One region of the Shewanella sp. 10N.286.51.B2 genome, then DNA from elsewhere that is predicted to be linked to it. Evidence: riboswitches for the same ligand, from Rfam matches in the RefSeq annotation. Region 1 holds a riboswitch; the other holds the start of a gene.

What was found. Region 1 has a riboswitch for thiamine pyrophosphate ahead of thiC (phosphomethylpyrimidine synthase ThiC). Riboswitches for the same ligand answer to the same signal wherever they lie in the genome.
Region 2: it holds a riboswitch for thiamine pyrophosphate, as region 1 does, so the genes downstream of both, AB4140_RS17695 (TonB-dependent receptor) here and thiC (phosphomethylpyrimidine synthase ThiC) in region 1, are expected to answer to the same signal.

What each region holds. Positions count from the first base shown of each region.
Region 1 is NZ_JBFRKH010000064.1:23,299-38,587, forward strand. It holds gene AB4140_RS16535 (hypothetical protein) at 1-786, shown strand, start outside; TPP riboswitch at 1,012-1,111, shown strand; gene thiC (phosphomethylpyrimidine synthase ThiC) at 1,367-3,433, shown strand; gene thiE (thiamine phosphate synthase) at 3,436-5,241, shown strand; gene AB4140_RS16550 (HesA/MoeB/ThiF family protein) at 5,238-6,086, shown strand; gene thiS (sulfur carrier protein ThiS) at 6,109-6,312, shown strand; gene AB4140_RS16560 (thiazole synthase) at 6,315-7,079, shown strand; gene thiH (2-iminoacetate synthase ThiH) at 7,175-8,284, shown strand; gene AB4140_RS16570 (chemotaxis protein) at 8,366-8,626, shown strand; gene AB4140_RS16575 (LysR family transcriptional regulator) at 8,696-9,598, opposite strand; gene AB4140_RS16580 (DUF3541 domain-containing protein) at 9,685-10,830, opposite strand; gene AB4140_RS16585 (hypothetical protein) at 10,808-12,613, opposite strand; gene AB4140_RS16590 (alpha-L-glutamate ligase-like protein) at 12,576-13,532, opposite strand; gene AB4140_RS16595 (inactive transglutaminase family protein) at 13,532-15,037, opposite strand; gene AB4140_RS16600 (ATP-dependent zinc protease) at 15,046-15,289, opposite strand, start outside.
Region 2 is NZ_JBFRKH010000073.1:5,251-20,539, reverse strand. It holds gene yegD (molecular chaperone) at 1-840, opposite strand, end outside; gene AB4140_RS17740 (rhodanese-related sulfurtransferase) at 1,091-2,071, opposite strand; gene AB4140_RS17735 (glutathione S-transferase) at 2,362-3,051, shown strand; gene AB4140_RS17730 (hypothetical protein) at 3,254-3,460, shown strand; gene AB4140_RS17725 (NAD(P)H nitroreductase) at 3,648-4,196, opposite strand; gene AB4140_RS17720 (DoxX family protein) at 4,335-4,916, opposite strand; gene AB4140_RS17715 (DUF6279 family lipoprotein) at 5,003-5,851, opposite strand; gene AB4140_RS17710 (phosphotransferase) at 5,896-6,906, opposite strand; gene pnuC (nicotinamide riboside transporter PnuC) at 6,921-7,571, opposite strand; gene AB4140_RS17700 (hypothetical protein) at 7,612-7,872, opposite strand; gene AB4140_RS17695 (TonB-dependent receptor) at 8,043-10,229, opposite strand; TPP riboswitch at 10,378-10,486, opposite strand; gene AB4140_RS17690 (YcfL family protein) at 10,645-11,037, opposite strand; gene AB4140_RS17685 (PaaI family thioesterase) at 11,123-12,148, opposite strand; gene hinT (purine nucleoside phosphoramidase) at 12,159-12,515, opposite strand; gene AB4140_RS17675 (CsgG/HfaB family protein) at 13,097-13,948, opposite strand; gene AB4140_RS17670 (curli assembly protein CsgF) at 13,951-14,358, opposite strand; gene AB4140_RS17665 (curli production assembly/transport protein CsgE) at 14,374-15,027, opposite strand; gene AB4140_RS17660 (LuxR C-terminal-related transcriptional regulator) at 15,024-15,289, opposite strand, start outside.

The sequences.
Region 1 (15,289 bases):
GCCTTGATTGAAGAGGTCGTCAGTGAAGTCATTACCAATGAAGAAATAATCGATCAAACTATATCGAACAAACAAAGTACTAATAAGGTTGTCGATACAAGCTCAATAGCGCCTGCAGTTGCAACTAGCCCAAAAGATACTGTCAATCAAAAGGCAATTTCCCCAAAGCCTATTGACCAAAAAGATATTGACCAAAAAGCTGTTAACCAAAAGCCCATTGACTACAAGCCCATAATTGAAAAATTGCCAATAGCAGAAGCAGTGCAAGCCGAAACGCACCAGTTCGATTGGTCTTCAGTTGATAGCATGTATCTGCAGCAGCAAAAAGATAGCAGTAACGAACATCTATTTAAGCCACAATTGTTTAATGAAACCATCTCAGAGGCCAATACCATAACAAGCGACAATTTATCGGCCATCAATCAAGCTAGCCATTCCTTTATAAATAAACTCAATCAACAACAAGTTAATCAGCAAATAAGTCAGCAAGCCCATTTAGCGACTTCTGTTAGTGGTGCCAGCACCAGTGAGTTAACCCCTGAAATGGATGATATAGAGTTAATAGTAATAGAAGATAAGCGCCAACCAACTACCCTCAATCATCGTTTAGATCCAAATAGAATTGTTAAGATTGGTGAAACTTGCCATCGATTGGTGGCATTACCAACCCAAATTAACCCTTATGCCGAAGGCTTAGATTTAGGACACCCATGTGAAGGAGGCAAAACAAAAAAAGCACTAGATAACGCCATTCAACAACGCTTATCGAAACTTAAATTACCTTGAACTGATCAGACTTTCACAAAAGATTTATTTCAACAACATCAAAAATGAATAATATTTATCAAATTTATTTATCAAATTATTTCTGTGTTAATTGGGTCTTAATCGCTTGGTTGTAAATTAAATCCATATATAACAGTATTTTAACTAGTGAAATAATTTAACTCATATTCCAATTCGAAAATTGTCAAAGACTTGTATTTTATTAAATAAGCTGACTATACTGCAGCCATCTTGTCGGAGTGCCTTTATGGCTGAGACCGTTTATTCGGGATCCGTTGAACCTGATCAGGCTAGAACCTGCGAAGGAAACAAGCAGTTAATTTGCTTATTTTTACCCTACAGTCAGCAGCAATTTTATAGTGAATGGCTGCGTGGCTAGATCATAAATATTAGTGCAAAATAAAAGATAGAATTAATTAAAGCAGAGTTATTGCTGAAGTTAATTTAACCCGCCATTTGCCGATATTTAAGGTCCAAAGTTAAGGTGTAAATTCAAGTCAATTACAGAGTTAATGTTAACTCGCTCGTCATCAACAATTCTCCAGGCAAGCAACTCTATTTTTTTATTTTGAGGTTGCTTATGTCAAATCGTCGTGAAACCCGCGCTCAAGCGCAAAATTTTATTGAAACCCTAAAACCTTTACAGCACCCAAATTCTGAAAAGATCTATCTGAGCGGATCCCGCCCCGATCTGTTAGTGGGCATGCGTCAAATTCATCAAAGCGATACTATCCTTGGCGGTAGTGAAGATGCGCCCGTGACTGAAGCCAACCCAGCCATTAAAGTTTATGATTGCGCCGGTGCCTATTCAGATCCTGATGCTGAAATTAATGTCCGTTTAGGCTTAAACAAGTTTCGCCAAGCTTGGATTGAAGAGCGCGAAGATACAGAGCAACTTGATGGAGTTAGCTCTGACTTTACCCAACAGCGTTTGGTTGACGACGGTTTAGATCATTTGCGTTTTGAAGCCCTTGTTCGCCCTAAAAAAGCCAAGTCAGGCCGCCGCGTTACTCAAATGCATTACGCTCGTAAAGGCATTATCACACCTGAGATGGAATATATTGCCATTCGCGAGAATATGGCTAGAGAGCAAGTCACTGATGAGATTTTGACTCAAAAAGCCCCCGGTGAAGCTTTTGGCGCTCACATTGGCCAGCCTATTACCGCTGAATTTGTCCGTGATGAAGTTGCCCGCGGCCGCGCCATTATCCCGTTAAACATTAATCATCCAGAAGCTGAGCCAATGATCATTGGGCGTAACTTTTTAGTCAAAGTTAATGCCAATATTGGTAATTCTGCTGTGACGTCTTCAATTGAAGAAGAAGTTGAAAAGCTGGTCTGGTCAACGAGGTGGGGCGCTGACACTGTAATGGATTTGTCTACGGGGCGCTATATCCATGAAACCCGTGAATGGGTCATTCGAAACTCTCCTGTCCCCATTGGTACAGTGCCCATCTATCAAGCGTTAGAAAAAGTAAATGGTGTCGCTGAAGACCTAAATTGGGACATTTTCAAAGATACCTTGATTGAACAGGCAGAGCAGGGCGTCGATTACTTTACCATCCATGCTGGGGTACTGCTGCGTTATGTACCAATGACGGCAAAACGTCTTACTGGCATCGTTTCTCGTGGTGGTTCCATCATGGCAAAGTGGTGTTTAAGTCACCATAAAGAAAGTTTTTTGTATGAGCACTTTAGAGAGATTTGCGAAATCTGCGCTGCCTACGATGTGTCATTGTCATTAGGCGATGGTATGCGGCCCGGCAGTATTGCCGATGCCAATGATGAAGCGCAATTTGCTGAATTAGAAACCTTAGGCGAGCTGGTTAACATTGCTTGGGAAAATGATGTGCAAACCATCATTGAAGGCCCAGGCCATGTACCGATGCAGCTCATTAAAGTGAATATGGAAAAGCAGCTTGCCCATTGTGATGAAGCGCCTTTTTACACACTTGGCCCACAAACCACCGATATTGCGCCAGGTTATGATCACTTCACCTCAGGGATTGGGGCGGCCATGATGGCTTGGTATGGCGTGGCCATGCTGTGCTATGTCACTCCTAAAGAGCATTTGGGTTTACCGAATAAAGAAGACGTTAAACAAGGACTTATCGCTTATAAAATTGCAGCTCATGCTGCCGATGTGGCTAAAGGTCACCCTGGTGCGCAAATTCGTGATAATGCCTTATCAAAAGCAAGGTTCGAATTTCGCTGGGAAGATCAATATAACTTAGGCTTAGACCCAGATACCGCAAGGGCTTATCACGATGAGTCGTTACCCCAAGAGTCTGCCAAAGTCGCGCATTTTTGTTCTATGTGTGGGCCAAAGTTTTGCTCAATGAAAATCACTCAAGAAGTGCGTGAATACGCTGCAAAGCAAGCGCGTGATCAGTTACAAAAGGTGAACGTGCTTGACGCTAGCGAATTTAAACACCTGCAGGCACACTCTAATCACAATGTTAATTCCGTAGACGCAAGTGCAGATATAAGCGTTAGTAGCGGTGTAGATATTCAATCAGCCATGGCACAAAAGTCAGCTGAATTTAAAGCCACAGGCTATGCTATTTCTCATCCGTTATCCTCTAAGCCAGACACAGCAACAAGCGCAGATTTAGCTGTTAAGACCACTGCTGAATTAGAGGCTTAACCATGAATGTTTCACAACCACATAGCTTAGAAACCATGTCGCCCATCGTCTGGACTATTGCCGGTTCAGATAGTGGTGGCGGCGCCGGCATACAGGCAGATTTAGCAACTATAAATGACTTACAGTGTTTTGGCTGCAGCACAATTACCACTGTTACTGCGCAAAATTCGGTGGCTGTAACACTAGTCGAGGCTGTGTCAGAATCCATCTTATTGGCTCAGCTAAATACACTTGCTAGCGATTTAGCGCCAGCAGCCATAAAAATTGGCTTAATTGCCAATCAACAACAATTGGTACTCATTGCTAATTGGTTAAAGACATTTAAAAGTCAGAGTTTAGCTAACCAGCTGATCCCGATTATTTTAGATCCTGTCATGGTTGCCAGTAGTGGTGATAGCTTAAATGAGCGCGCAAAAAAGCCGTTAGATTTTAGCCCTTTTAAAGGTCTAATTAGCTTAATTACCCCTAATGTTAGGGAGTTACACACGCTGACTGATACTAACAGCGTGGCATTTGAACCTCAGTGCACAATTAAAAGCCAAAGCCTAGACTCAAGTGATGGTTTTTATAGTGCGGCAGTGCAACTGGTTAAACAGCTTCATTGTCATGTGCTCGCCAAAGGCGGTGATGCAGTATGGCAACAAACCAAAGCCAATGATTTGTTCATTTGCCGTAAAGTTCACGGCGTGAGTGACGCCCATCAATATCAAGCTTATTGGCTTAATAGCGAGCGAGTTAATACAAGTAATAACCATGGCACAGGTTGCACCTTATCCACTGCGATAGCATGCTTTTTAGCCCATAACTATGTACTTCATGATGCCGTTGTGATGGCAAAAGCATATGTACTCAAGGGATTAGTGTGCAGTGAATCATTTGGTAAAGGCGCAGGGCCAGTGGCAAAAACCGCTTGGCCTGATGAAATACAATACTACCCTGAAATTACTGCCGTAAGTGGCGCTGAAATTAACAATTTAGGCAAAACACAGCAAGAATTAGCTGCTGGTGGAAAGTTTAGCAATGGATTAATAAATACAGCTCAGGGCTACCTAGATTGCCGCTTTCCTGCGCTGCATAAGGGCATTGGTGTTTATCCGGTTGTGGATGACGTGACTATGCTGCAAAGTGTGTTAGAAGCCAATTGCACCACAGTGCAGCTGCGAATTAAAGCTAATGCTGTCAATGAGGTCTCTAATGATGCTCAGCAAACCAAACTAGTACAAGATATTAGCCGCGCAATAGCTCTGGGTAAGCAATATAACGCCCAAGTGTTTATTAACGATCATTGGCAACTGGCAATACAGCTTGGTGCATTCGGGGTTCATTTAGGTCAAGAAGACCTTGAGTTAGCTGACTTAAATGAAATTTCAGCGGCAGGGCTAGCCCTTGGGTTATCTAGCCACAGCGTATTTGAAATTCTATTAGCTCAGCAATTAAATCCATCCTATATCGCCTTAGGGCATATTTTCCCAACGACCACTAAGGTGATGCCGTCAAAGCCTCAAGGCTTAGCAAAATTAGCACGCTACAGTGCATTACTTAACAACGTATGCCCAACCGTGGCCATCGGTGGTATTGATGCAAGTGTTATAACGGATATCAAAGCCACTGGGGTTGATAGTTTTGCCGTGGTAAGAGCCATTACTGAAGCAGAAAACCCTGCCAAGGCTTATTCATTGTTAGAGCAGCAATGGCATCTAGCGGCTGCACAACAACCTCAGCAACAACCTCAGCAACAGCCAAGGCAATCACATGTAAAATCCCACAAGCCATCAGTGAAACTACAGCAGTGTGAGCCAGTGTCATGACGATTACACAACAGCGTCAAGCTAATAAGAGTGGGCTCACTTCCAAGCAGTTTATCAAGTATGCCAGTCATATTTTACTGACTGATATGGGTGAGCTTGGTCAGCTTAAATTACTTAATAGCCGGCTACTGATCATCGGAATCGGTGGTTTAGGTCACAGTGTTGCCCAGCAATTGGCCGCCGCGGGAGTTGGAGAACTGATATTGATGGATCATGACAAGGTGGAGCTTTCAAATCTGTCGCGGCAATTACTTTTTAACGAACAAGATATTGGTTTAAGCAAAGCGCTACTTGCCAAAGATAAGTTAGCAGCAGCCTATGAAGACGTAAATATCATGGCAATTGAGCAGGCCTTTGGTGCTCATACGGAAGGCGCTGATACAGATGGTGCAAAATTAGTTGAATCTGTCGATCTGGTGTTTGATTGCACTGACAACTTTACTAGCCGCTTAATGATTAATGAAGTTTGTGTTCGTCACGCTACAGGGCTAATTAGCGCAGCGATTTCCGCTAATGATGGGCAATTATTTTGCAGCTCAACTGACTATCCGCAAAGGGGCTGTTATCAATGCCTGTACCCACAAGATACTCATGTTTCACAAACATGTGTATCAATGGGGGTTAACACTGCTGCTGTTCAAACGGTTGCATCAATGCAAAGTTTATTGGGGCTAAATTGGTTAACAGCCGATGACTTAGGCAAAGGCCAGCTAGCGGGTAAGTTACATGTGTTTAATGCTAAAAGCTTGCAATGGCAGATTATACAAATGAATCAAGACCCTAAATGTAGTTGTTGTAGCGCAGCTATTACAGCGTCAACAAATGACGTCAACTCATGCAGATAACTTTACCGCAAAAGGATTAAACATGATTGAAATTGAATTTAATGGCCAACCAGAGCAGTTGCAACAAGCGCCAAGCTTATTAGCGCTAATAGAGTCTAAACAACTTAATCCCAAAGCACTGGCATTAGTGCTCAATCAACAAGTTGTACCAAGAAGTCGCTGGCAGGCCATTCAATGCCAGCCTAATGATAAAGTAGACGTCTTTTCAGCTGTAGCAGGGGGGTGATTATGTTAGCCATAGCCGGACATCAATTTGAGTCTCGTTTATTTACAGGTACAGGAAAGTTTAGCGATGCTAACACTATGCTAGCTGCCATTGAGGCCTCTAACTCACAATTAGTGACCCTCGCAATGAAGCGTATTGATCATAGTAAAGACTATGATGACTTGTTGACGCCATTACAGCAAATGGGAGTTAAGTTATTACCCAATACTGCAGGGGCAAGAACCGCTAAAGAAGCTATTTTTGCAGCAGAACTTGCCAGTGAAATGCTTGGCACAAAGTGGATCAAACTTGAAATCCATCCAGATCCGAAATACTTGATGCCAGATGCTATTGAAACCCTTAAAGCTGCCGAAGTCTTGTGTAAAAAAGGCTTTATTGTGTTGCCTTATGTTCATGCAGATCCTGTGCTGTGTTACCGGCTAGAGGAAGTGGGCTGCGCCGCTGTGATGCCGTTAGGCAGTCCTATCGGCAGTAATCAAGGTTTAGCCACTGAGCCTTTTTTAGAGATGATCATTGAGCAAGCTAATGTGCCGGTGGTTGTTGATGCTGGGATTGGCGCACCTTCGCAAGCTAGCCGAGCAATGGAGCTGGGCGCAGATGCCGTGCTAGTCAATACTGCGATTGCCAGTAGTCAATCTCCCATAGTGATGGCGCGGTGTTTTGATTTTGCGGTTAGAACCGGTCGTGATGCCTATACCGCCGGACTTGGCAGTGTTACCAAACAGGCAGAACATACTAGCCCGCTGACGCAATTTTTACATCTGTAAGCCAGATTATTCCCTTACTGGTGAATGATTTGGTTTGAGTAATTTAACTTTGAATGCGGTTGGTTCAACAAATTAAGTTAATAGAGTGGCGCACCATGAGTTTTGTCGAGCAATTTAAACAGCTAGATTTAATCGATTTATCAATGCGGATTAATAGCAGCACTGAAGCTGATGTGCAACAAGCATTACAGCGTCCCCAAGGTCATATTGACAGTTTAACCGCGCTTTTATCGCCTGCTGCATTACCTTTTTTAGAAACGATGGCGCAGCGGGCATATCAGATAACCCGGCAACGCTTTGGGGCTAATATTGGTTTATACCTGCCATTGTATTTATCTAACTTGTGCGCAAATGAGTGTGACTATTGCGGTTTTTCTATGAGTAATAAACTCAAACGAAAAACCTTAACAGAGACCGAATTATTAGCTGAAATTCAAATCATTAAACAGCGAGGTTTTGATTCAATATTACTGGTTTCTGGAGAACATGAAACCAAAGTAGGCATTGAATACTTTAAAACCATCTTGCCACTGGTAAAACAGCATTTCAGTTATGTAGCAATCGAAGTACAGCCTTTGGCGCAAGATGAATACGCCCAGCTGGTGGGGTTAGGGCTCGATGCTGTGATGGTATATCAAGAAACTTATCATCGCCAAACCTATGCCAAGCATCATACCAGAGGTAAAAAACAAGACTTTACTTATCGGCTCACTACACCAGAAAGGGTCGCGGCGGCTGGGGTTGATAAAGTGGGATTAGGGGTATTGCTCGGATTAGACAGTTGGCGCGTAGATGCGTTATTAATGGGCTATCATTTGGCCTATTTAGAAAAACATCACTGGCGCAGTCGTTACAGTATTTCTTTACCGAGATTAAGACCGTGTACCGGTGGAATTAGTCCTAAAGTCGAATTAACTGATGTGGGCTTAGTGCAATTGATCTGTGCGTTTCGATTGTTTAACCCCCAGCTTGAAATTAGTTTATCTACCAGAGAAACCCAGCAGTTACGTAACAACTTATTGCCTTTAGGGGTGACTCATATCAGCGCTGGGAGCTCAACCCAACCTGGTGGTTATCAAAATCCCAACACCCAGTTGGATCAATTTGAAATCTCAGATGAGCGCAGCGCGGTGCAAATGGTGCAGCAAATACAAAAGTCAGGGCTTAACCCAGTATGGAAAGATTGGGAGACAAACTGGTATTAGTTTTTAAATTGGTATGCATTTTATCACGACTATTCAATGTGATATAACTTGCTATTAGGTTGTTTCAAAAGGAGTTGTATCATGGAAATAGCATCAAGTTTTACCCTCGGTGTTCAAGGACTGCAACAGGCGCACAATGATTTAGCGCAGGCGACCACGGCGGTAGCCATCCCAGAAACGCTAAGTTCTGCCTCACTAATAACTGCAGATAGCGTCACGCTTAGCTCGCAAGCAGCGGCCCTGATTGATGCTCAGCAAGCTATTTCTCACGCCGAGGTTGCAGTAGATGTGATAAATGTCTGGTCTGAAAACATTGGCACCATAATCGATGTCTCAGTGTAGAACTCAATGTAACTTGAGCTGGCATTAATGACTTTGAGTATCATTAAAGCTAAATAAATCAGATATCTATCAAGGCTTGTTTTGGTCAATATCGTGCTGTAATAAAATTAAAGATTCTAACAATTTACTGGCAGGCCCCTGATTATCTCGGTTAGGGATAACCAAAGTTAATGCAATTTTACGACTTTTACTGCCTTTAAGAATAAGCCTGGCGAGCTTACCTTGGCGAATATCATCCTCGACCAAATAAGCGGGCGCCCAACAAAAGCCAATGCCACTTTGTAACACGTTTTTTGCTTCGTGAAAGTTTGATACTGTCCAGCGCTGCTCTGACTTTAACCAACCAGTATCTACTGATTTTTCAGTTGCAGTGTCTTTAATGACCACTTGTAAGTGCTGCGCCAGCTCTGTTTCATCGGCAACAATACCGCACTGGGTTAATGGATGAGTCGGACTGCATACAAGGTATAAGTCTGACTCACACAGGAACTCGGCAATATGGCCTTTTGCAGGAATACCGCAAATAGCGATATCGGCGATGTTATTGTCAATTAATTCTTGTGTGCCTGTGATCACCGAGTCAATGACAGTCACTCGGGTCCCACGGCTATCGGGCCAAAAGGCTTTTAAGGCGTCCACAAGAAATTGCATTGGATAGATGATTTCGCGGGCAATGGTCAAGTTGGGCTCCCAGCCTTGTCCTAAATTGCTCGCAAGTTGCTCAAGTTCATCAACGGTTTGGGTTAAGTGACGTGAGCGCCTGAGTAGTACTTCACCTTGCTGCGTTAGGTAAGCTTTGCGTCCCTTTACTTCAAGTAATTGAATCCCAAGTTGGTTTTGTAGTTTAGCCACAGCGTGATTGAGCGAAGATTGGCTTTTATTCAGCTTTTCTGCTGCTTGGGCGTAACCACCAAAGTCCACTACAGATTGAATAATTCGCCATTGCTCAAGTGTGGATTTTGCTCTATTCATACAAAACTCATTAGTTTACAGGTCAATATTAAAAAGAGCGTATCACACAGTGATACGCTCTTGAAGGCAATCGAGAACGCGCTTAATTACTTAGCGCTAGGTTTCTCTTTTGTATTGCTGTTAGTTTTACTGAGATCTTTAGGCGTCACTTGCACCGGCAAATACTTTTTCGTCGCTTTTATTTCAGCAAGGTAAGGGCCTTTATGCAGCTTCTCTGGCCAATCAAGAAGCATCATCGCCAATACATTGCGGTGTTCGCCTGACACCATATTGGGATTACCACGAGGTGACGGGATCAGTTGATACTCAGGGATAAATGACGCCGCAATATGGTTTTGAGTCTTTTTAACCACAGGATGGTTTGGCTGACCCGCTAATAAAAAGCTAATGCCGACTTCTGAAATAATGTCATCGGTTGCATCAGTTAAGATCCTATCAATGTTGTTATTAAAGAAATCTAAAATCCATTGATAATCTTTGGCGTTAACTTGCTCTTGGTAATAACCACTAGAGGCAAAAATAAAGTGTGTCATACCATATAGCTTGTTTCGGTACTGCTTTTTATCAAGATTGTTGTCTTTATCGTCAGGATAAGTCTCGATGAACGCTTGTTTATATACCTCGACATAATCCCCCACATTTAGCTGTTTAGCCCAGTAAACATAATTCACTAACTGCGCGGCCCATGATGTGATCATTTTAGGATCAGTCAAAGCTGGGGTTAAATCATAGGCTTTTAAGCCTTTAATCATTTGCTCATGACATGGCCCCATGAAACCCAGTTCATCGGTGCGACTGGCATAGCGCAATAAAATATCGCTATAGAAAATAAACTCTGGAAACGGCTTAAGGGCTTTTTTACGCGCTTTAGCACGAGGACCCTTACCTAACACGCTAATAGCTTGTTCGGCTTCATCTTCAATAAAATTAGGTTTATCCATATTACAGGCAAAGTAGTTTTGTCTTTCTGTAATGGTGATCAAATCAATTAAAGCGGCATTAGCGTACTTTTCATCACCAGTCATGCGATACATACGTAAACCATAATGCCCTTGAATTCGAGGTGGCAAGGAATACATATTTTGTTCAAGGTTAAGCTGAATTGCGCTTCGAACTTGCTGGTGAGTTAATTGATGGTTATCTCTGGTTTCAGCAAAGCTGCTGGCACAAGTAAGTAGCAACGAAAAGCTGATTAAACTGGTTAAGGATTTAAATTTTCGAATTGCCAACATTAAAGGCTCTCCTGATGATTGATGATGGATCAGTCGGTGGATTAAGTATAATGCTCATTTGTTGGATTAGGGATAAATTATCTTCATTAACTACCAAAATATCAAAAACTTGGCGATTTGTTATTGAAGCGTTAGTGTCTGTATTAATCAAATTAACTAAATTTTGTTGCCAAAGTGGGTGATAGTAATCGAGCCCTTCATTAGCTATGCCGTTAAAGCTATAGGCCATATTTTTTGCATCCGGCCATTGTTGATTAAAACTCGCCTGAAAAGCCTGATTGATGGCGCTATTTAGTTGTTGATTATTTATATCATCCCCTTGCTGCTCAGAGTTTAAATAATACCAAGCGACTTTGCTGCGAAATACCCTAAGTTGCTGTCGATAAGACTCAGCAAATTGCTCTCTCGCTGAAGGGGTTAAATAGGCTAATTGGTGTTGTAGATGACTGCTTAACCAATAATAACCTAATAAATAATTATCTGTTGATACTCCAAGCTTATTTACCAAATAGAATTGGCTGCCTCGAGTCATAGCAGTAATGGCCTCGCTGAGGCTTTTCACCAGTTGCATTGCTTGGCGCCGATTAGATAAATATTTTGGAAAAACCACGCTCGCTTGGGCAAATTGCTGACCGATCACCGGATACCTAATGATATTCGCCATCGAATGCTTACTTGTATGGATATAGAGTTCACCAACTAAACGCTGCTGATGCCACAAGCGATAAGTTGTAATTGGTTCTGATGGTTCATTGACCGTTGCAGTGCCATTGCCAGTACTTGCGGTGGTATTGGTTTCATTAGTGGACGACATATCAGCTTGCACTTGGAGGGGAATCGCTTCGAATTCAAGCCCCAGAGGCGTTAATACATCGACAACTTGCTGAAATAAATCACTACTGTTTTTGGGGCCAAGATAAGGGGTATTTTTTATCTGACTAAGGGTTTTACCGATATTCCAAGGCGCTGTATTAATATTATTGGTTTGGCTTTCTAAGAAGGATAATAACAGCTGATTTGTTAATAACGGCTTTGTTGATAATGATTGGGTTGCCTGTAATGGCGCGCTTTGGGCTTCAGCTGAAGCAATGCTGGGCTCAGGCGCTGAAACTTGCTGCTTAATGGTTTTAATTGTCGCTAATAACTGCTGATTTTTACTTTTTGCCCGTGCTTGATAGGCCTGCCAAGTGGTTTTTCGGCATTGCTCATCTGGTTGTAAAAGTAAGTATTTGGCTAAACTGATCTCAAAAGCAGAGTTTGTATCATCGCGGTTGGTATCTAACTGGCATTGTGCGTTATTAAATACCAATTTCAAATTACTATTACTAAGGTTTCGTCTTATCGTTGCCTGTGCATTGTGTAACTGTGATTTGGTATCGATATCAAGTTGGGCTAGTGTAATCGCGTTAATTTTATTGGCTAATAAAGAGTAGGGCATGTGGCTATCTTCAAGCTCAGCGATAAAACTGGATAATTGAGGCGCTGTTAACAATGCTGATAATTCATCAGCTAAATGTAATTGGCACATTAATAGCCCTTCACGCTGGTTATGAGTGGCTAAGTGGCGGTAGTAATTTAAACGGTCGTTAAAATTGTTAAAGCCTAAGGTTAATTGCTCAAACTGTAATGTTTGGTAAGGGGTTGTTTGCTTTAAATCTAGGGATGCTAAAGACGGTTTGTATTGCAAACATTGTTGCACAAACAGCTGAAGAGGATTGGCAACTGCTTGCGCAGTTGCCAATAAACTAAAAGTTAGGATTACTACAGAAATGCTTTTTGGCATAAGCCACACGTTCTTCCACTGAAACGGCAGGGCCTTTGATAGACTCAACATGTTGCAAGCGTTGTAAAATCCCTCTACCGTTTGCGGTTTGAATTGCAAGTCCTGGTCGAGCATTTAGCTCCAGTAGTAATGGACCTCGCTGCTTATCCAAAACCATATCGGTTCCTAAATAACCCAGTTCACACATTTCATAGGCACTGGATGCGGTATGAAGCAGGGTGTCCCAGTTTGGGACTTGAATTTGTGACAATTCAAATTGAGTATCAGGATGCTTTAAAACAGGTTCATCAAATTGAACAGCAAACAAACTTTTGCCTGTAGCAATATCTAAACCGACACCGACAGCGCCTTGGTGCAAATTAGCTTTGCCATCAGAAGCAGCTGTTGAGCAGCGTAGCATGCCCATTACTGGATAGCCTTTAAACACGATTAAGCGGATATCAGGCACGCCTTCGTAACTAAAACCATCAAAAACCGGATCGAACTCAATCAAGCCTTCAACAATGGCGACATCAGGGGTGCCGCCTAAAGAAAACAACCCACTTAAGATGTTGGAGACATGGCGATAAACTTCAGTCGGCGTCACTTCATCGCCATTAGGTTTATAATAGCGACCGCCTTCCACTTTAGTGATCACCAAAATCCCTTTACCGCCAGAACCTTTTGCTGGCTTTATCACAAAGCCAGTACGGTCGATGACCATTTGCGGAATATCATTGATTTTGTGCTGCTCTTCAACAACACCAATCAAGTCAGGTACGGCAATACCATTGGCTAAAGCTAATTGCTTGGTAATCAGCTTGTCATCCACGCGTTTGTAATATTTACGAGGATTATATTTTCCAATGTAATCGATATTACGCTTATTCATATTTAATACGCCTTTGCGGCGCAGCTCCCAAGGCCAGGCAAAGTTCATTACTGATCTCCAGCCAAAGGTTTAAAGCGTTTAAGCTCTGTGAGACGGTAGCCAGTGTATTGGCCCATCACTAACACCATTGCTAAAATCACTAAGTGAATACCTAAGAAGTTAAATACCCAATATTGGATCCAACTGTTACTCATAGCAAGGTAGGCTAAAGTGGCGACAAACAAGCTACCACCGCCGGCCATCACTACCGCTTTAGGGCCTTCTTCTTCCCATAAAATTGACATACGTTCAATGGTCCATGCCAAAATGATCATCGGGAAGAAGGTAATGGTTAAGCCTTCACTTAATCCCACTTTATAGGAAATAAGCGTAAACAAGCCAATTATAAATATCACTACAATAATGACCGCGGATATTCGGGATATGAGCAATAAGTTAAGTTGCGATAAATAGGAGCGGATCATCAAACCAAAGGCGACAATTAACAAGAAGCCAATTAAGCCGGTCAATAATGTGGTTTGAATAAAGGCTAATGCAATCAGTACCGGCATAAAGGTACCTGATGTCTTGATACCGATAATCACTCTTAAGAACACCACCACAAGCACGCCAATTGGGATCAATAAAATCCCTTTGAAGGTACTTTGTTCTTCTAGTGGTAATTGGTACAAAGAAAAATCCAGTGCATCTGAGTTTTTCATCATATCGATAGAGGTTGCCAGTGCTGAGCGTGTTTCTTGCAACATTGAAAAGTTAACTTGCGAGTTACTGCCACCAACAACATCTAACACCGATTGGTTATTGTGTTGCCATAAAACCAAGTTATCAGGACGGCCTTGTTTGTTGCCTTCAACATCAAATAAAACCCATTCACCATTATGATAAACCTGCACATAAGGATTGAGTTGCTGACGACGACGTTGGTCTTCTAGCATTAGACCACTCACTTGTTTTGCAGGAACGCCTTTAGAGTGCAGCATTTGCAAAAACAACTGGGTACGAGTGTTAACTGATAATAACAGTGCTAAATTCTGCGATTGATTAGTGTCGTTAATCACTGACATTAACTGCTGTGCGTAAGAAAGGTTATTAGCACTGCGCTGCCATACATCGTTCATGATTTGGTCAGCGGCGCCTTTTTCAGTGACTTGCCATAAAAAGGGTTCTGGTGTTTCAGGTACTTCATCTTGGGTGACGTCAAGTTGACCTGTCGGTACCAGTGTTACACGGTAATATAAGGATTGACGTCCAGAGGATTCACGAATTGACCAAACTGCTCTTCTGTCAGCCCCTTCTGAGATATTTAGACCATATCCCGGTGAGGTAGCATTTTCTGAAAGTACATCAAATGCAGGATCTTGTGGCAAAGAGAGTGATACTTCGGTTGGGTTATTATTACCATTAAACATCACTTTTGCTTCCACTGACCAGCTTTGAACCTGCTGACCAGGAAGGAAAGGGACGTTGTGTTCAACGCTGCGATAAATACTGGCTGCAGTACCGAATATAAATAATAACGCGACGAAGATAAAAAACGGTTTACGTGAATGCATTAGAAGTCCTATTTAACTTTTGTCGTTATTTGTTTGTCTTTTTTTCCATGAATATAGCTCTGGCCGACATCGACTACAGCAATATCTTTCATAAATTTACGACCAAGTAGTAAGGGATAATCTAAATGGCTACGATCGGTTAAGTTTAAGTCAGTTTCAGCGGCGTATTTACCAATTTGCAGGTGGGCATGAATAACGGGGCGGCGATCATCAGGTTGTTCTGCATCTTGTTTAATGCGCACAAAACGTTCA
Region 2 (15,289 bases), on a different contig from region 1:
GTTATTTTTTAATGTAGAGCCTAGGCCTAAATGCGGCATAAAACAGTTCATGGCAACGGCAATATCAAGATCGTTACCGCCAACACGCTGACCACTATGGCCAAGCACATCATCACTACGATCGGTTTTATGTTGTAACTCTGGGCCCATTTTTACCATAGAGCAATCGGTGGTGCCGCCGCCAACATCAACCACTAGTACGGTTTTGTGGGACGTCATTGACGCTTCATAATCCATCGCAGCAGCCATAGGTTCAAATAAAAAGCTTACTTGTTCAAAGCCTGCTCTTTTAGCCGCTGTTTCTAAAATAGCTTGTGCTTGCTGATTACTTTCCTCACCGCCAACACCTTGAAAGTTAACAGGTCGGCCAATGACAGCTTTGGTGATCGGCTCTTTAATTACTGCTTTAGCCCGAGACATCACTTCAAGCATCATTAAGGTGACAATATCTTCAAATAACGCCACTTGATCGACCCTTAAACCACTAGCGCCTAAAAATGATTTTGGTGACCGGACATAGAAACCTTCATCCGGTAATTCTAAATAGGCCTCTATTGCTTCGGGGCCGACAAATACCACTTGCTCGTCTGGGTAAATATCTAACTCATGGCGGACTTGTCTGGCGCGGCTTAATTGCGATGAACGCAGGTGAGCATATTGTGGTTTTAGCCCATCAGCAATACGGTGATAAACAGCTTCAGCGATAAGTTCTCTATCCATGGCATATAAGGTTGAAGATAAGAAACAACTATCACCATTAATCGGAATAAGTGTCACTTGACCATCTTGCTCAATACCCACTGAGCAGTTTGCACTGCCGTAATCAAAACCAATAAACATTAACTTCCAACTCTATATTTCTTAATCAATGCTAAAAATAACATAAGCTGAATCAGAGATCTTATTCACTTTAGTAATAATAAATCTTTCGCTGCTAAAACCAGCAATCTGTTTCATAAATAGTAATGGGTTGTTTAAGTGCAGTAAAAATTTAGCGGAGCTAATCACGGTAAAAAAGAGGTAAAAAAAGCACCCATATGATAATGGATGCTTTTATCTAACTGGTTAAATCAGCCTTTACTAACTCAAATTATTTAGCTTCATTTTGAGCTAGCTTCACGCTTTCTTTATGTTGACGTCTTTGCTTAATCACTTGCTTAACGTCGCTACCTATATGGGCTTCGCCACGTTGTTTAGCCAGTTGGACCTGTCTTTCACGTTCAATAAAACGTTGGCGCTGCTCGTCAGAAATTTTATCAATACAGTGTGGACAACTGACGCCTTGAACAAAAGCTGGGGTCTGCATTTCTTCTTTAGTGATTGGCATGCGGCAAGCATTACATTGATCGTAAATACCTTTATCTAAATCATGATTTACCGCTACCCGATTATCAAACACAAAACACTCACCTTGCCACAGGCTTTGCTCTTGTTTGACTTCTTCAAGGTATTTTAAAATCCCGCCTTCAAGGTGATACACCTCATCAAAACCCTGCTCTTTAAGGTAAGCGGTGGATTTTTCACAGCGAATGCCACCGGTACAGAACATGGCGACTTTTTTGTGCTTAGTTGGATCGAGGTTTTCTTTGACGTATTGAGGAAACTCTCTGAAGGTTTCAGTTACAGGGTTAACTGCATTTTTGAAGGTGCCGATTTGTACTTCATAATCGTTACGGGTATCGACTAATAACACCTCAGGATCTGAGATCAGTTTGTTCCAATCTTTTGGTTTAACGTATGTCCCTACCACTTCCCTTGGATCAATCCCTTCAACCCCCATAGTGACAATTTCTTTCTTGAGTTTCACTTTGGTGCGGTAAAATGGCATGTTGTCGTCAAAGGATAATTTATACACAATTTCATTTAAGCCATCTTGTGACGCCAACCAGGCTAACAGGCTATCAATACTTTGTTGCGAGCCTGCTACTGTGCCGTTAATACCTTCACTGGCCAGTAATAAAGTGCCTTTAATTTCTTGTTGCTCCATATGGGCTAATAATGGCGCTTTTATTGATTCAAAATGCGGTAAAGCAACAAACTTATATAACGCGCAAACGACAACTTGTGACATGAATATCTCCGCTAGCTGGAACTTAATTTCCAGTGCAATTAATAACGATTAAGGACAAATAAGCACAAAAGAGTGATCAACCTCAAGTTATGGCGCGAAATTGTAACTTAATCACACAACCATAGCTAGGCGTAATGCAGCGTCTTCAGTTCGTGTCAGTAAACACATATGTTTCAACAAACCCGCAAAACCAACCGACAACCTAAGCAAAAAGTTCACACACCCACAGATAAAAAACATAGAATAAGCTCACTCATTGTTTACTTCACGATAACAAGGTCTAGTTATATATGTCTTCCGCTATTCTTTATACCTTCAGGCGCTGCCCTTATGCGATGAGAGCGCGTATAGGCTTGCATTTAAGTTCGTTAAATCCTGAATTAAGAGAAATTGAGTTACGTAATAAACCTGCAGAAATGCTAAAGCTGTCGCCAAAAGGCACAGTACCAGTATTAGTACTGAATGATCCGCAAATTAATCGTCCTAAAGTATTAGACGAAAGCATTGATATCTTCAAGTATGTATTAAGTCATTATTCTTGTGCTGATACTGAATATTTATGCAACAGTGCTTATGTAAGCTTAGTCTGCTCTATAACCGATAAAGCAGCAATTGATCTGATTGAATTGAATGATTTTCAATTTAAACCTTGGCTAGACAAATACAAGTATGCTGATAGACACCTTGAGTATCCTGAAGAGTATTACCGCATTAAAGCCTGTGAATTCATTGAAATTTTAGAAGAAAAGCTGTCTGATAATAAACAACTGTTGTCAGACTCACCCTCGATGGCTGACTACGCTATTTTTCCGTTTGTAAGACAATTTGCACATGTTAATAAGCTCTGGTTCCAGCAAAGCCCATATAAAAATGTAAAACAATGGCTCAAAATCCATCTAGAAAGTGATTTATTTAAAATGGTTATGAAAAAACACTCTCTCTGGTTAGATGATTTAACCCAGCAACATTACCTCAAATAGCGTCGATATATTACTAACTGCTTATATTAGCAACAACAGATCAATCTTTTGTATAGTTATTCAAATATATGATTGATAAAAGCACTGTAAATGCGCTATGTTAAGTCAACTATAAGATGGATTTTATAGTGATTAAGCAGCTAATCTCCAAAATAGGATTAAGCTTAGGTAAGCCTCTCATGCAGTGACCAAGGATGTAGACATGGAACAAATGGATTTGGTGCTTGTGCTCATACCACTGTTAATCGTATTGCATATTATGTTTTGCTACCGCGCGATTAACACAGCAGCAAAGATAGATAACGTTAAACGTTATCTATGGGGAACAATAAGCCTATTTTTAGGCCCGTTAGGCTATTACTTATATCAGAACTTGCTGCCGTTAGATGCATTAGACCCAAGCGACTAAGACATTTAATTATAACGAGCAAAGTCACCGACCTAGGTAACTCAAACATTTTTATTTAAAAATATTAAATATAGTGATTCCACAACTGGAGTCACTATATTTTTATTAACGCTTTTGATCGCCTTTATAATTAGCACTGTTCTCGAGCTCAGCAATTAAGTTGATAAGCCCACTTCATAGAAACAGGTTATAAATATCGAGCGAATTGTCGGCCTGGTTTTAACGGTTTAAGCGGCGCTTTAACCGCAGGGGTGCCGATATACAAAAAGCCCACGATTTGATCTTCAGCGGCAATACCCAAACCTTGATTAACCATCGCGTTAAAAGCAAAGTCACCAGTACGCCAAACTGCGCCCAATCCTAAAGAAAACGCTGCTTGTTGCATTGCCATGGTGGCGCAGCCCGCGGCTAACTGCTGCTCTAATAATGGCACTTTAGGATGTGACTGACTTTTGGCGACGACAGTAATGACCATTGGCGCTCGGTGTGGCATCCCTTTCACTTTGGTTAAAAAGGTTTCATCCGCCCCTTTAGACTTAGCCGCCGTAACAAATATCTCTGCTAAGGTCTCTAACCCTGCATCAGTGGCGATAATAAATTCCCAAGGGGTTAAAGCGCCGTGATCTGGCACTCTGGCAGCAGCATTAAGAATGAAGTCCAATTGTTGTTCATTCGGCGCAGGCGTTGTTAAACGAGGTGTTGACTGGCGAGTAAGTAATAATTCTGAAGCGTCCAATTGCAAAATCCCTGTCTTTTCATTGCGCAGACACATGTCCACGCCGATAATTAATCTCTCAAGAATATTAACAAAAATCCCACATTAAAGTGGGATTTTTACATGTCATGATAAATTGTTAGATGAGGTTATTAATCGCTAGCTAGCACGCTTGGCAATAAAGTGATCCACGCTGGTATATCGGCCTCCGCCCATAAATAACAGCGCAAGCAACATGATGAAATAGGTTATGGCAAACTCAATACCATTATTTAAAATAACAAAGTTGCCTGAGCTTGTGAGCCATTCGTAATTACCATGTTGCTGTAAAAGTGCTTTAGCCGCAGCAAGCTTTTCAGCAGAAGCGGTGACATTATCGTTAGCAAGCCAGGAACTGGCATCAGCAATGGCCAACCAGCCATTATTAATGTGCACCGCAAACGCCGCAACTAACATGGTTACCATCATAGGGATGGCCACTAAACGTGTAGCTAAGCCTATCAGCAGTAGCGCTCCGCCAAATAATTCGGTGCCGGCAGCTAATGCGGTCATGACTTCAGGCATAGGTATACCTAAACCCCAATCAGGATTACCAAACCAAGCCGCTGTGTCACTAAAATTAGATAACTTGTTATAACCTGCTTGCATTAATACTGGGGCTAAATAAAGTCGCAAAGCCAGTGGTGCTATGCCTTCAATGTGCCTTAATAAACTTAAAAATTGCTGATATAGGTTCACCATGATAATTCCTTAACCTTGCTGCGATAATTACATCATTAGACCTTGGAATAACAAGTTTTATTTCATCTATTTACATCAGCTATAAATTAACGCTCCACATCGTCAGACAGATCTTGTAAATCCTCAATTAACGTGACTATTTTTTTGTTTAAATGACGGCGCTGCTTGCTGGATAAACTGTGATTAATTTCAATCATTAACTGACCAAATAATCGAGTATTTCTATCTGCATTTTGCTGATAGATTGCCGATTTTAATTCATCTGGCTGGGTCATTAATAACCGCATTCTCTGCTCAAGTAAGGCTGTATCATCTCGTTGACTCAGCGCAGTTTCAAACTGACGTAACCATTCAAGTCGATACTCTAGCCACATATCAAGGGTTGCTAAACGCTGTTGATTAAACGCTTTAATTAACACTTCTTGTTCTGCTGTGGTGCTTCCTAACCAATCATCAACCCGATTGATGGTTCTTTTGTTGGCATCGGCGACTAATTCTAGTTGGTTTTTTCCTGCATACTTGGCATTTAATTCATCATTATCAAGTTTAAGCTGAGTAATAATAGATTTAACTTGTTGATCGCTTAAGCTAGTAATAATAGGTAGTAAATCGGGTAGTAAAAATTCAAAAACACGAAACCAATGGGCTTTAGCTGCAGTAACTTGTTGCTCCCAAATTTCAATGGTGAGCGTGTGTTTATTAATATTGTCGGAAAGTTGCTGCAGCTGCTCGCTATAGCGAGCCAATTCTTGCTGTTGATGCCAAAGCAAAAACTTATCTAGCAGCTTATCAAATTGAGCTTGTTGAGATTTATCTAATTCTACATATTCATCAACGCGCCACTCAATGGCCCAGTCGAGAAAGAAGTAACTAAATTTGGTGGAACATCCTGCTAAAAAGATAACAAGTAATATTGGAATTAATGGCTTTTTCAACGGTCATTCTCCCCTACAAACAGCATAAGTTAAGAATAATAGCCTTATGGCACTAAAGATAGGTATTTGTTGAATAAGTTAAAATATTGCTGAGGAGATAATTGCTGGTTAGCTGCCATCATTAAAGCCCAAGCTGCGGCAAATAGCCAAAAGCAATGAGCCATTTCAGCGAGGTAGTCAGTACAATCATGAGTCAAATTCAGCTGATGTTGTAGATATTTTTCCGTCAGTTGTTTTACTTGCTCTTGAGTTAATTGATGCGTCACCACCACGGCGACTAAATCAAACAGCGGATGACTGGCAGCGGAATATTCAAAATCAATACACTTAAGTTGTTTACCATCAAACAGTAAATTATACGGCGACAAATCTCGGTGACAGAACTGCGGCGAAATCACGCAGGTTTCTAGTTGTTCAAGCCAAATAGCCATTTGGGCATATTTACTGGTTAATTTTCGATAAAGCTGCTGCCATGTCACTAACGCCTGAGTTTCATCAGCATCGCCTTTGTTTGCGACGCTTGCATCAGCAATTGAGTTGCCTAAGTCAGATAATGAGTTTACATAAACTTGCCATTGCTGAGTCATGGTAATTTGTTTCGTCGGCAAAGGTAATTTTGATAGCGGGGTTAATAACCCCAGTAGGTGAGCAACAGGGTCTAGCGCCGCAAACACCGACTGCTGTGGGCGCTTGTTATCATAAAAACTAAACTCGGCGACATAATTTGACCATAAGTGATTATTTTCAGGTATAAACTGACTTAGGTAAAAGCGTTTATCATCACTAAGCCAAATTAATTTAGGCGCCCGATTAATGGCTTCAACCAAGCGCCAACTGCTCACTTCGTTGTCTCGTTCACACCACGGGGCATTATCTTGATTAACCCGTAATACCCAATCGCTATCACTTAAGGCTATATGGAAGTTTTGGTTACTTAATCCATCAGATAACACTTTAACCCCATGACAATCTGCTTCAATCTTATCGGCTAATATATTCGGTAATTGGCGTTTAATATCCGCAGGTAGCCATTGCCATGGGTTAAAGTGACTCATTATCTAAATAGCCATTAGCTTGCTAAGGCTGCATCATCTGGTGCATGATTTTGCAGCATTTTTTTACGCCACATAAAGTAACCGCTGACAGCCATAAATAAATACAGGATAAGTAAACCAGAAGTTAGCATTAAACCTTTTTGAAGGTATAAGTAAATTGATAGCGAATTAATCACCATCCAGTAATACCAATTTTCTATTACCTTTTTCGCCACTAGATAAGTAGTCATCACCGCAAAACAGGTTGTTAATGCATCAAGATATGGAAACGAAGCACTTGTATTTGTGGCCATTAAGTAGCCCACAATCAAGGATACACCACTAGTAACGGCAATAATCACTAAGTGTTTGTTTAGAGACCAACTAATAATTGGCAGTTCAGTTTGATGACGACTGTCAGCACCATAGCGCCACAGCCAAAAGCCATAAATCGCCATCGCCATGTAATATACATTTAGCACTGATTCCATCAACAATGACACATTCCAAAACAGCACTGTGTATATGGCAGTACTGGCAAAGGCTGCCGCCCAACACCAAATATTGGTTTTCATGGCTAATATCAAATACGCAATTGCCAGAATCACTGCAACAGCTTCCCAGCCTGTCATTACAGACACTTCAGTAATGGCAATTTGTATTGATTGAACGATCTCAGATAACATAACGTTGGCTACTATTTCATTACTATGATGAATTTTCAGGTTATTCGGTGTGGCTTAAATCAAGCTCGCCACCAATAAATTTACATACAAATACTGCTTTGCCCCATTTTTGATGGGCCGCTTCCATTTCGGTTGCTAGCATGGCCATCACATCTGCGTATTCACCGCACACCTGAGTCGCCATCGCATTGGTTTTACGTTCAATATTAGGGTAGCTATCTACTCGGCCAATAAACCACTTTATCGGGTCTAAATAGTTTTCATTAAATGGATACATGCTGATTTCGGCAGTCAATTTCATGGAAATTCCTTAATCGTGATAAAAATACCGTCATAGTCTATCAAAGTTTAAGGTAAAAAACTTTTCAAAACATGACGGCAATTTAGTGTTAAGTATTGTTATTATTAAATAAATCAACTGTAACCCAACAGGTTAACAGCCCCCTTTAATTAACATAGTTTGCAGTCAAGCTACATAAACTTGACGTTTAAGGTAATACCTAGCTGACGTGGATCGCCGAAACGTACATATTGCTTATCGGCCCAATCTAAGTCTGGTTCATTACCAAAGTAGAAGCCTCTGGTGCCATATTGCTCGTCAAATAAGTTGCGGCCCCATAAATACGCTGACCACATTTGTGTTTCATAACCCACTCGAGCATTGAAAATAGTATAAGCGTCTGACTTTGATTCGTTACTATCAGAGTAGTAAAAATCACTTTTACCGCTAGCATTTAAATTGGTAAACCAGCCAGAATCACTGACATAGCTCATGCCTGCGCTATAAGTAAATTTTGGCGCATGGGCTTGCTCTCGACCTGTTAAATCTACGACATTGCCATATTTATCCTTGTATTGATAATCACCATAGGTGGCTTCTAACCAACCTGCACTACCGTAGAATTGAATGTTATCGGTGGCATAGTAGGTAAAGTCGATTTCGGCGCCGTAGTTTTCAGCACTACCTGCATTTTCGGTAAATAGAATGAAGCGCTGCTGATCATCAGGGTCTTGTTGTGATGCCGCCACTTGCTGATCGCGTCGATCCATATAGAAGAATGCCAAGTTGGTATCTAATTGACCTTGTAACCACGAAGATTTGAGCCCTAACTCGTAGTTATATAAGATTTCAGTATCAAACTCTTTTTTATCGGCTAATTCAGCTGGCAAACTCATGTTAAAGCCACCCGCTTTGTAACCGCGAGCAATACGCAGATAGGTATTATGGTCTTGGTTTATGGGTTTAGATAGCGCTAAATGACCACCCCACATGTTTTCGCTAGGTGAGAATTTATCACCATTACTGTCTGAATATTCACTTTCTCGGCGCTCTAAACGAACCCCAGCTGAAAATACATAACCATTACTAAACTGGGTATCGGTTTGAGCAAAAATAGCATAGTTGGTCGCTTCATATTCCGATTGCAGCACTTCATCTGGCCAGCCATTGTATTCAGAATATAAGTCATTATCCTCTTGAAGGTTCATGCCATATAAGCCCATTAACCAATCAGTCGAATCGTTAAAAATTCGGCCAGCTTCGTTTGAGCTGATACGAAGTTCCTGTGACACGGTTTTACGCTCACCCTGTTTATCCCAGGTGTAATCATAAACACATGGCTCAGTCCCAATCACGTTCCAGTCATCATCATAAATGCTGCATTGTTTCGAATCCCAGTAATCAGGGTTGGCCCAATCGCCGTCATAATTATGGTGATGATCGGTTTGTGCAAATGAAGTTAACGAGGTGAGTTCGAACTTTTCAAAACTGCTGAATGTGCCTTTTAAGCCAGCACCAGTGGTCTTTTGCGCATCAACACCAGGCTTATCGGTAATAGTTTCAAAGCCATTATTATCTAACGTCCAGGCATCATAGCCATTATCAAAATTAGCATGTAAAAAGGTTAAATCCAGTTGCACATCATCTGCAGCATACCAACGCAATTTAGCACGGGCAGTGAATTCATCACGGCCATTGGTATCTTCACGTTCAAGGTAAGTATTGTCGCGGTAGCCATTTTGTGAATGCTGCTCTAAAGACACCCGATAAAGTAGCTTACCAGAGTCAGTTATTGGGCCAGAGCTAAAACCGGAGAAGGTTTGTAAGTCATCGTCCCCAAGAGAGACTTGTGCGCCATGTTCAAACACATCGGTGGGATCGTTACTTTTAAGGTATATAAGACCCGCTAACGCATTGGCACCATATTGTGTACCTTGTGGGCCACGAAGAACTTCAACCTGTTGTATATCGTACATGCTCGACACCATGCCGATCCCAGATAAATCGATATCATCAACAATGAAGCCAACAGAAGAATTTGGCGCGCCTTGATATTCTTCTTGCTCACCCACACCACGAATTTGGAAATACTTTGGCCGAGAGCTGCCGCCAGACCAGTTAAAATTAGCAATAGAGTTTAATACATCTTCAAAATGTTGAGCGCCCTCATCTTGCAATTGTTGGCTATCGATGACGGTAACACTGGATGGCACTTTTTCTAGCGCTATATTACTAAAGTCAGCGTTAACCACTATGACTTCCATTTTTTCAGCAGCGGGCGCCACGCGTTCAACATTTTCTGTTTGAGCGACAACGGAAGTGGATAAAACGGCAAGAATGGCAATCGCTAGTGGCGATTTAGATTTTATTACAGACATAGGACCTCAAATTATAATTTTGAGATCCGGCAAGCATAGTGAATTAGTTATGTGCATCCATGACTGTCATTACAATTATCAGTTATTAAATTGGTGTCGTTTTTCGTTTACGACTTGGTTTATGACTGAGTTAATGACTAACATTTACGGCAAAGCATGCAGCCTATTCCTACGCCGGTATGAGCCGGATCAGGTTCTAAGGGTTTGTCTTTAGACATCTCAGTTTATCAACACGATAAACACCCCTTGGCGCGGCGGATTATAAACTATCCTTTATCTGTGCAACAGCACTAACAGGCACTTTTTATTAACTATTTAAGTACAAAAAATTATCACATAGATATTTTTATGATTAGCTAAGCCTATAAAACAAAAAACACGCAATTAAGCGTGTTTTATATTTTAAAAGATACACTTAGTTAGAGAATGCTTCTCTTACATATACTTCAAAACGGCTTGCATTGGCATTAGGGGCAACGGCGCTAACCTGCATTTGTTGTTTGCCATGTAGCTTTAATGACTTCCAGCTGCTTGCTTCATCTTCAATGGTAAAGCCACCAACATCAAACCAAGTAAACTTATATTGCAGCCTTAAATCCGTTGACACCTTGCTAATGATTAATGCAGAACCTTGCAATAAATCCGCTTGCGTTCTGACATTGACTTGCTCAACAGCGACTTTACTCGCAAAAGAATTATTATCAACTCTCACTTCGCTATTAGAGCTAACCATGACTCCCGCGGTATGATTAGCACAGGCTGATAGCATTAACGCTAGCGATATCATTATTACTCTTAATGTCATCATTAATTCCTTTTTTTAAGTATTAAAAATAAATGGTCGGCTCAGTGTCAAACAGCTTGCTCATCTATGCATCAACTGTGTGTTACTTCTACTGATCAAGCAAGAAATGCGCTCTCGCAGTAGCAATTAGCTGCTTACGATTTTTCTGCCAGCAATTAATGCTAACATTAGCAACTCGGCGTCCTTGACGAGTAATTTTACATTCAGCAAACGTATCTTGATGTAAACCCGCACGTAAATAATCAATTGAAAAATCGATAATTTTTGGCACTTTCTTAGCTTGCATAAATACCATTAACTGCACAATCGCCGACATTTCCATAAAGCCAGCAATAACCCCGCCATGTATGGCTGGCAGAATAGGATTACCAATGTTGTCATCTTTAGTTGGCAGCTTAAATACCATTTCATCACCAAAGCGATCAACACTCATCCCGATAAATTGGGTATAAGGGACTTTCTCTAATAAATAACTATAGTCATTTAAATCAATGGCCCGCTTAACCACATCATGAACATTAATATCGCCCACAGTTAAACTGGCATTGCCTGCCTGCATAACTTCAACACTTTGAGTATCAGGCTGGTTATTAGCAGCTGAATTGACTGCACTTGCTTCATCAGCGCAGCCCATCAAAGCTTGTCTAAACTCTTCACCCACCATTTCTGGACTAATACGCATAAATGAGCCAACAGCATGCGCAATAGGATCATCAATACTGTCTTGATAAGCAATCGCACGGGTAAACGCCACATTGGCCGACAAACGATAACATTCTGCAAATGCATACAGCGGTTTGTTTGGCTCAGCCGGTTTCATGTAGTCAACCCGTAAATCTAAGGTTGGCGATATTTCTAAGGATTTATACTTCTCTAAAATAGCGCATACAACAGAAGTGCCGGATGCGGTATCAATGATCGTAGTCACCACACCGCCGTGTATCACCCCAGTATCTGGGTCACCAATGATATCTTGGCTATAAGGCAACTCCAGTAATACGTGATGTTCACTGGCTTCTAACGCACTAATATTCAATCGACGGCAATGGGCAAGCTGATTAACAAATCGGCTTGCTACGCCGGTTAACGGAAAAAAATCACTGTTTATTTTCATGTTATTAGTATTAATCCAACCGACTTAGCATTGGCCCAAGTGACTTACCGCCAAGTAGATGCATATGGATATGGTAAACCTCTTGGCCACCGTGTTTATTACAGTTCATGATTAAGCGGTAACCATCTTGTGCAATACCCGCTTCATCAGCCAGCTTTGCCGCAACTGTCATCATTCGCCCTAATGCCAGTTCGTCAGATGCTTTTACATCATTGGCTGTGGGGATCAAATGGTTTGGAATAATCAGAATATGTGTTGGTGCCTGTGGGTTTATATCGCGAAAAGCGGTGACGAGCTCATCCTGAAACAAAATGTCGGCAGGAATTTCTCGGCGTATAATTTTACTGAAAATGGTTTCTTCAGCCATGATTGATCATCCTTTTGGTTATTATAATCGAAGTAGTGAAAATCATTGTTGAATGCGCTAATCAAGCAGCCAACTAAGCGCTTGCTTAACTATATAATAGCTACTGCTGCATTTGTCACTTAAGCCAAGCAAGTTTAACACTTTGCTATTAATCACTGTTGAATGTTGTTGGCACTATCAAGCCAATTTTGACAGCTCGATTAACTATAGCAACGCTCACTTACTTAGAGTTTATCTAGGCATTATCACATCATTGTTATCAATGCTAAAGGGGATTTATTTGAAGTATCCCCAGCAATTAACATTGAAGTCGCTAAAAAAAGCGCTATATTTCTTGGTGGTTACCTTTAAACCTTATGCAATTAGACTTCTTTGGCATCTTTTTGATCACCACATAATGAAAGCTTGGATTAACTTAACCATAATGAAAGCTAAGTTGCTTATGTGGTTATCGCCTTAAGGGCTGCTTCTGTGTATCTAGAAGTTTACCCCCAGAAAACATAAAAGGCGCCATTGGCACCTTTATCGTGATTGAAACATAAGGGACTGTTAATTAGGGGCTATTTATTCAGGACGGATAATTAGCCACGCTTAATTCTGGCACTGACTTGCGCTTCTTTATGGGCTTCTAACCAATACTTTTGCAAGGTAGTATTTTGCAAACCTGTAGTGGCATCCCCTAGCCTCCAAGCCCCTTTCCAAATGCCATCGGCAATAAGATGCACAACAGCGCTCTCAATGGCTGCGACTACGCATAAACTCACAGGCTCATTGGAAGTATAACCCGCTTCAGCCTCTAACAAATCTTGTGCATCAATAAACTTAAATACACCTGCGGTAATTTCTTTTGATATCACCGATTTGGTGGTGGTAACACTACTGAGTAATCGGCCAGTTCGAATATCCACAGCGCGTAAATTAACGGTAATGCTATCGACTCGGTATTGACCTGAAGCGCCAATGCCTAAATACCGTGCTCCAGCACCGCCCGTTTTAATATTTGTGTCATAGGCAACAATGCCACCTTCCATTAATACCTGCGCACTATTAAGTTGCGGTAATTTACTGGCATCACCTTTAAGTCCTGCCCGTAAAATTTTACGTTCTGTTAATAGGTTTTGCAGTCCTTCACGCTCAACGGGTATAAACCATGCTGAATCATTAAGTGACTGGGCTAAAAATGCCGTACCGGATTGTGGCACTGCCGTTGAAAAGTTACTTGATGGAATGGGCTTGTATTGTCCTGTTTGATCGCGAAAATCATATACTGCAGCAACCATCGCACCTTGTGGAAAAGGTAAACTGGTTAGATCGTAATAAGTTTCACCTTTAGGCATTAAACTTGAAGTGGCATCTATATTTTCAAATTCTTCATCAATTGATGAGCAAGCTGTTAAAGATAGTAGGCACAAGCTAATAATTAATTTTTTCATTATTAACCCCCGACACTGTCATCAACAATACCGCCAACTTCAATAATGGTGGTTTCACCGGTTAATACGTCGGTAATATGAACAATCAATGAGCCGTCTTCATTAACGACATTAATTTCAAAATCATCAGTTAATAGATAACCTTCCCCCCCATTGGCGGCATCATTAAAAAGTTGGCTCATCAACCGAGACTGTAACGAACTTGAGAGACGTTCTAATGCTGTTGGGGCCACATAACCTGAGCCACCACTACTTTCATGGTCATTTTGCGCAGCTGCATTAGCCAGTAGATATGAGCCATTTAAATAGCTGCCACCAAAGGCTGGGTTTACTGGTTGATAAATAAGTTGAGTGGCAAAGCAATCAACTGAAAGAATGAGCAATATTGAAGTAAATGTTATTTTTTTCATTTTGGCTTTCCATGCTTAGAATTCGTCAGGTGCGAGATCTGGGTCAAACAACGCTCCTAAAACGGCTTGTTCATTTTGCTTAACTACCGCAGAGTTAACGCGTTTAGCGGCATAATTGGCTTGGTCATCTATATTCCGACTAATAGGCGACACAAAAGTCACAAAAACGGTTTTTCTGTTTTGTTGTATTAATATTTTGCTACCACTTCTTGCTGTAGCTTGTTCAATAACGGTGAGCCCGGTATGTTTAGACTCGCCACCAATATCTCTGTATGCCGCGACAAATTCACGGTAAAAGCGATGGCCGAGTCGGGTCATCGCACGGTTTAAGATTAACCCATCAATTAAATCAGCTTCATCCTTAGGGACGGCATCATTAATATTAATAGGCTTAGTTTTGGGAGCTTTTTGAATATTCTTATCTGTCGCTGACGTTGTTGGCTCTTTGGCATTCTTAAGCTTTTCTGCGTGGCTTTGATCTATTGGCGGTTTATTTTTAGTGCTGATTTGCTTTAAAGAAGGTTCAGTCACTAAAGTTGATTTAATATCTAGTGTTGACTCTGTAGATAACCTTGATTCAGTAACTAAAGGTTTTGTTACTGAATTACCAGCGGCAATGACATGACTTGAAAAGATGAACAGAAAAAACATCAATAAGATGCTTTTCATACTCTAACCTCATGCATGTGAGTCTGTGCCCAAGCTATTGCTTGACCGCGACTGGATACCCCAATTTTTCTGAAAGCGCGATATAAATGAGTTTTAATTGTACTCTCGCTGACAAACAATTGATTGGCGATATCCAAATTTGTACTGCCAGCCAGTAACGCTTGAAGTACTTCTCTTTCACGTATGGTTAAATGCTCACTATCATCGTCAGCTTCATCACCAGTGACTGATTTATGTAAATCATGGGGTATAATGCTGCGAC